Regions from separate parts of the Roseibium sp. MMSF_3247 genome, predicted to be linked through region 2. Evidence: riboswitches for the same ligand, from Rfam matches in the RefSeq annotation. Region 2 holds a riboswitch; the other holds the start of a gene.
What was found. Region 2 has a riboswitch for cobalamin ahead of cobU (bifunctional adenosylcobinamide kinase/adenosylcobinamide-phosphate guanylyltransferase). Riboswitches for the same ligand answer to the same signal wherever they lie in the genome.
Positions count from the first base shown of each region.

Region 1: it holds a riboswitch for cobalamin, as region 2 does, so the genes downstream of both, RBB44_RS11200 (DUF1636 domain-containing protein) here and cobU (bifunctional adenosylcobinamide kinase/adenosylcobinamide-phosphate guanylyltransferase) in region 2, are expected to answer to the same signal.

Region 1 covers NZ_JASHII010000003.1:171,627-175,023, forward strand. Annotated here, with positions in the region: gene RBB44_RS11190 (IclR family transcriptional regulator) at 1-151, shown strand, start outside; gene RBB44_RS11195 (ABC transporter ATP-binding protein) at 180-1,241, shown strand; cobalamin riboswitch at 1,383-1,598, shown strand; gene RBB44_RS11200 (DUF1636 domain-containing protein) at 1,720-2,115, shown strand; gene RBB44_RS11205 (ABC transporter ATP-binding protein) at 2,112-2,906, shown strand; gene RBB44_RS11210 (ABC transporter substrate-binding protein) at 2,910-3,397, shown strand, end outside.
Region 2 covers NZ_JASHII010000004.1:423,134-426,530, reverse strand. Annotated here, with positions in the region: gene cobN (cobaltochelatase subunit CobN) at 1-73, opposite strand, end outside; gene cobW (cobalamin biosynthesis protein CobW) at 206-1,324, opposite strand; gene cobU (bifunctional adenosylcobinamide kinase/adenosylcobinamide-phosphate guanylyltransferase) at 1,321-1,872, opposite strand; cobalamin riboswitch at 1,906-2,138, opposite strand; tRNA gene RBB44_RS15895 (tRNA-Asn) at 2,468-2,543, shown strand; gene RBB44_RS15890 (transporter substrate-binding domain-containing protein) at 2,690-3,397, opposite strand, start outside.

The DNA of each region.
Region 1 (3,397 bases), on a different contig from region 2:
GTCACCAAAGGGCCGTCCGATTGGCGCGCTTTCGGTGACAACATCCACCCGGCGCAAAAGCCTTGATGAATTGAACGAAGCGAAGCCTGCGCTTTTGAAGGCTGCATCTGAAATTGCCGCAGCTGTCTCGGACTGGCAGTTTCCAGGATAATTGTTCCCAGGGAGGGGAGAAGAACTTCATGTCTGGTGTCACCTTAGACGGAGCCGTTAAAAAATACGGTGAGGTTCAGGTCATTCACGGTGTCGATCTTCAGATTGAACATGGTGAGTTCTGTGTATTTGTCGGACCGTCCGGCTGCGGAAAATCCACACTCTTGCGCATGATTGCGGGCCTTGAGGAAACCACCGGCGGAAAAATTTCCATCGGCCAGAGGGACGTGACCAAATCCGATCCGGCGGAACGCGGTGTCGCAATGGTGTTCCAGACCTACGCCCTTTATCCGCACATGACGGTCGAGGAAAACATGGGCTTCGGGCTGAAAATGAACGGGCACCCGAAAGCAGAGATCAAGGAGAAGGTCGGCGAAGCGGCGCGAATTTTGAAACTCGAGCCTTATTTGGCGCGCAAACCAAAGGCCCTTTCGGGCGGCCAGCGCCAGCGTGTTGCCATTGGACGCGCCATTGTTCGCGGACCGGAAGTCTTCCTTTTCGATGAGCCGCTGTCGAACCTAGATGCGGAGCTGCGCGTTGATATGCGGGTCGAGATTGCCCGGCTGCACAAGGACATCGGCGCCACCATGATCTATGTGACCCACGATCAGGTCGAGGCTATGACCCTAGCCGACAAGATCGTGGTTCTGCGCGCCGGGCGGATCGAGCAGGTCGGCTCCCCGATGACCCTCTATTCCGATCCGGACAACAAGTTCGTCGCCGGTTTTATTGGCTCACCGTCGATGAATTTCATTGAGGGGACCGTGCAAGATGGCAGCGTTGCCATTCCGGCATTTGGTGGTTTGACGGTCGAACCATCCGTTGCACTTCCCGAAAATGGCGACAAGGTTCTGGTCGGCCTCCGCCCGCAGCATCTGGTGATCAGCGAGACGGACGAGGGCGCGAAGGTAGATCTTTCCGAACAACTGGGCGGTGTCGCGTACTCCTATCTTGTTTGCCAAACGGGAGAACGCGTCATCATTGAAACAAAGGGCGAAGACGTCCCGAGACCGGACAGCACCGTTGCAATCACGTTCGATCCAGCCAACGCCTTTTTCTTCGATGCCAACACCGAACAACGGCTCCGTTGAGTGTAAGTTTTGCGCTCTGCGAATTTTCTGATGGAAGACGTCAATAGTCAGTGGCTTTAACGCCGAGGCGTCAAACTGAAAATTTGCTTGTGATCACAAGCCTCAAGTCAATCTTTTTAAGTTGACCGGCCGACAGCCATCGGCTTTTTTAGCGATGATGGTTCTCAGACGCCCAAGGCCGACGAGATGAAAAGGGAACACGGTGCGGCGTAGCCAGTAGGCACCAAATCCGTGACTGCCCCCGCAACTGTGAGCGGTGAGCGACCCCGAAAGACACCACTGGACACATTGTCCGGGAAGGTTCGGGAGAGTTACGACCCGCGAGTCAGGAGACCTGCCATCACCGGTGCAGTTGCTGCGCCGGATCTTCAACTTGATGCGGGCGGGGCGCCCGGCTCGGAGCATATGATGGCAAAGCGGTCACCACCGCCACCACGTCGTTTTGTTTGGCGCGCCCTTCTTTGTGGCGGAGGGCCAAATGAACCATCGTATAACTGTTTGCACATCCTGCCGGCGAAAGGGCACGGAAACGCGTCCGGGTTTTGAGCTGATTGAACGGCTCCGAAACGCCCTACTTGCTGCTGACGACACAATGCCCGAAACCTTCGACGTTTCAGGTGTCGCCTGCATGGCGGGGTGCGATCGGCCGTGTACGATCGCCTATCACGGCACGAGCAAGGCTTCCTATCTTTTCGGGGACATTGATCCCGAGGCCGATGTCGACGATCTCGTCGCGTTTGCAAAACAATACGCCTGTCTCGGCGACGGATGGTGTTCGTCTGTCGACCGTCCAGGCAAGTTGCGGAAGTCTACGCTAGCGCGGATACCCGCCACCGGCTCGGCACTCGAAGAGCAGAAGGCACGCGCTTCGTGACCGCGGCAACCCTCACCGCCAAAGACCTGTCTTGGTCGCCAAAGCACCATGGTGACATCCTGCTGCGATCGACTAGCTTTCATCTTGAAGCGGGCCGTGTGCTTGGAATTGTTGGACCGAACGGTGCCGGCAAAACGACCCTGCTCAGACTGCTTTACCGGTTTTATCGACCGGTCACAGGTCAGGTTCTGGTTGACGGTGAGGACATCTGGAGCCTCTCCGCGCGCGAGACTGCACAGCGGATTGCCGCCGTCTTGCAGGAACAGCCAAGTGACTTTGCACTCACTGTCGGTGAGATCGTGGCACTTGGCCGGACACCGCACCGGCGCGGGTTTGCCGGGGCGACAGGCGCCCATGACCGGGACATCATCGAGAACGCCTTGGACCGGCTGGACTTGCACGGACTGGCCGGCCGCCAACTTGGAACCCTCTCAGGCGGAGAGCGTCAGCGTGTCATGGTGACCCGCGCCTTGGCGCAACAACCTCGGCTGTTGATCCTGGATGAACCAACAAACCACCTCGACATCCGTCATCAGCTGGAAGTTCTGGATCTCATTCGCAGTTTGCCCCTGACGATCGTCACCTCGCTGCACGATCTGAACCTTGCTTCTGGGTTATGCGACGATGTTGTGCTTCTCCAATCGGGCCATCAACTCGGGTTCGGATCCCCTGCCGATGTTTTGACGGAAACGGCTGTTTCCCAGGCCTTCCAGGTTGATGCCCGGCGTGAGCGCCTCACCCCAAGCAACAATGATCATCTAACTTTTCATATTCAAAAACAGGGAATTTAACTCATGAAGAAAACACTGCTGACCGGTTTGGCAGTCGCTCTTTCTGCTGGGATTGCGGCCGCAGAAACCAGCGTCCAGAGCTGCGACCGTGTGGTGACCTTCGATGCGCCACCGCAACGCGCCATATCCAACGACGTGAATTTGACAGAGATGATGCTGGTCCTCGGTCTTGAGGACCGAATGGTGGGCTATACCGGCATCTCGGGCTGGAAAACGCTTGATGAAGAAATGCGAGCAGGTGTCCAGGAACTTCCGGAGCTGTCGTCCAAATATCCGTCCAAGGAAGTGATCATTGGAGCGGATGCCGACTTCTTCTTTGCCGGCTGGAACTACGGAATGAAAGTCGGTGGTGAGGTCACGCCGGAGACGCTCGAACCTTTTGGCGTAAAGGTTTATGAGCTTACTGAATCGTGCACCCACATTATGGACAAGGACAAAGCCAGCATCGAGGACATGTATGCTGACCTGTTGAATTTGGGACGTATCTTTGA
Region 2 (3,397 bases):
CAGGCTGCTGGCCGAGGTCGACGGCATCGCCCCCATCATCAATCCGGCGCGTCTGGCTTGCGAGAATGTGCATCTGGGTGGTTTCTCGTTCTTATATCATCTCATGGATAGACCATGAGACCCGTCTACACTTTTCAGGGCGAAAAGGCTTTCAATGAATTGCCGGATAACGCCCGGCAACTCCAGCATTTGAGGGTCTTTGAAATCACTCAGCTGCTTCTGCAAGACCCGATAGAGCGCCGCGCACCGCACCCAAATCGAAACCCTTGAGCCCGATCACCACCAGTTTCCCAGCGCTCTCCGCACCTGAAGCAAACCAGGTCTCGACCCTCGGGCCCACCGCCTGAACCATGGCCGGCGCGGCCTTGCCATCCACCTGAACGGCCCCTTTGATCCGAAGAACACCTTTCAATGCCATGGCCTGAAGCACCTTCGCCTCAGCTTCCTTCAGCGACGCAAAGACCGGCGCCTCAATCACATGGCTTTCAAAGTCATCGTGGTGATGATGATCATGATGGTGGTCGTGATCGTGATGATGATCATCATGGTCATGGTGGTGGTCATCATCATCATGGTGGTGATGGTGATGCTCATGGCGGGAGGCCATGTCATCCTCAGCCGCTGAGCCGCGGCCAAGCAGAACCTCGATCGGCAAAGTGCCTTTCTCAGATGCAACGATATGCACCGCCGGGCGGACCTCTGCTGCGATCTTTTCTTGAACGCCCGCAAGAATATCGGCCGCGACCAAATCGGCCTTGTTCAGCACCACAAGATCCGCGCAGCGCAGCTGATCATGGAAAAGCTCCTCAACCGGGCTCTCATGATCCAGCGCTTCATCCGCAGCGCGCTGGGCTTCCAGCGCCTCCTCATCCAGAGCGATCCGCCCTTCGGCAAGCGCGGCTGCATCCAGGACCGTAACGACGCCATCCACAGTGACTTTTGGTTTCACCGATGGCCACGAAAAGGCCCGGACCAGCGGCTGCGGCAAGGCGAGACCGGATGTTTCGATGACGATATGCTCCGGCGGGTTCTCGCGCGCGAGCAGCATTTCCATGGTCGGCAGAAAGTCATCGGCAACCGTGCAGCAAATACAGCCGTTGGTCAGCTCCACAACTTCTTCTGCCGAACAGCTCGGGTCCGCACAGCCGTTCACCAGCGATCCGTCAAATCCCATATCGCCGAATTCGTTGACGATGAGCGCAATCCGCTTGCCGCCGGCATTCTGCAAAAGGTTGCGGATCAGGGTCGTTTTTCCCGCGCCAAGAAAACCGGTCACGATGGTTGCCGGGATTTTCTGACCAGGCTTAAGCTTAGAAGAAGTCACAATCCGATCTCCGGTTGATGCGAGGGTTTGAGAAGAAGCGGCTGTCCAGCGGCGACGAATACGACCTGATGGCACACTGAGGCGATATCCTGGTTCAAGCGGCCTTGCGCGTCCCGGAACGACCGCGACAAGCGGTTCTCCGGCACGATCCCCATGCCGACTTCGTTGGAGACAAACACACACGGCCCGGCTAGCCCCCTGGTGGCTTCAATCAAGCGCGCCGTTTCCGCAGCTATGTCCTTGTCGGAAAACATCAGGTTGGACAGCCAAAGGGTCAGGCAGTCAACGAGGAGTACCCGATGCGCGGCATTTTCGCGGCTCAGCACACCTGCGAGATCCAGCTGCTCTTCAATGGTAATCCAGGAGGGCCCGCGTTGATCCTTGTGACTGGCAATACGGTCCGCCATCTCGTCATCGAAAGCGGCACCTGTTGCGACATACACCCTTTCCAGGCTACTTCGAGCTGCAAGCCTTTCTGCAAAGGTGCTTTTTCCGGACCGGGCCCCGCCGAAAACGAGGGTAGACCGGCCATGGTCAGACTGCGTCACATGTGCCTCCCAGCCGTCCGCCCGACAGCCTTGCGGTTAAACTTTGTCGACGGCCGGTCTCCTGGCTCGCGGTTCCTTATGACCAGCACCCCTTCCCGGTCACCTTGAGAACGATGCTCAAAGATCTCCAGTGGGTCATGTGCCAGCACTCGCCGCTCACAGTTGCGGGGGCAGCTCCGGATCAATCCTCTCTGAGGACTTACCGAATTCCCGTTTCATCCGGGCTGGATCACTCCAGCACCAGAACCGTCTGTTTCCTTCCTAGCTGGAACCGCCAGCCCGCACAAGCCGGAGTGTTTAAGGCGGCAAGTCTTCTAGTCCATATGTTTGACCGCAAATTGCCATGGCCGGTCGGAAAACGCAGCGTTTTGAGTTCCGTCTTGGCGGCAATGCGGAAATACGACCGGTGAAGCGCACCTGTTAAAAACCGATAGACACAACTAGGCGTCTGAAAAATTTATAGTTTTCCACATACCTGACGAAAAAATAACGATGGAATGAAAAAAACGCATTTCAGGGCTTGGCAAATGGATAAGGGCTGCGTTATACGCATCTCCATCGACGGGGGCGGTCAAGCACTGCCCCGGCACGGTGATCCCTGATAGCTCAGTTGGTAGAGCAAGCGACTGTTAATCGCTGGGTCGTAGGTTCGAGTCCTACTCAGGGAGCCACTCTTTCCCAGAAAATATGAATGTAAACAGCTCGACGCACAATCGGTCATCAGGCACGTCCGCGATTGGGTCTTGAGCGTTCGAAAACACAAAAATCAAGGACTGACGGAAACCGCCAGCCCCGCCCTGCCATTGACTGCCGTCGATCAGTCCAGGTTCACCTTATACTCAGCTTTCAATTCCGCGACCTTGTCAGCGTTTTCGGACATCCAAGAATTAAAGTCCGCAATCAACTCCGGCTTTGTTGTCGTACTGGCATAATAGTAGTCGCGGGTATGCTTGAGATCAGGGTCGAACGCTAGCGCGTTCGGCTGCCCCATTTCCCCCAGCTGGTGCTGAATGACCGCTACGTTGGCATAAGCAGCATCGATACGGCTGTTTATGGCTTGTTTGATCAGACCATCCAGGGATTTCACTTCCGACAACTCAACGGCCCCGGAGGAGGTCAGATCGATCCAGGACCACGGCGTAAAGCCGCGCACGGTACCCAATTTCTTGACCGACCCCATTCCTTTACCGACATTGCCCGGCGTCACAGAGACCCCATCGATGTATTCGACCACCTTGTCGGAGTAGACCACCGGCTTGCCATCCTTCAAATCCGCGGACCAATAGGCATTGTCCGGATATTTGATATCGACCGTTCCTTCGACCAGGTTTTCCATCAAGCGCTTGATTGGATACGCCTCATATTTCAGCGTGTGTCCGTTATCCGACGCCCACGCATCCAGCAGCGCCCGTCCGAAACCACCATACTCCCCGCCTTCCATGGTGTAATGCGGGTAGTAGGTTAGATCTTCAACGCCAACAATTACAGTATCCGCCAACGCAACAGATGAAAGTGAAACACCCCC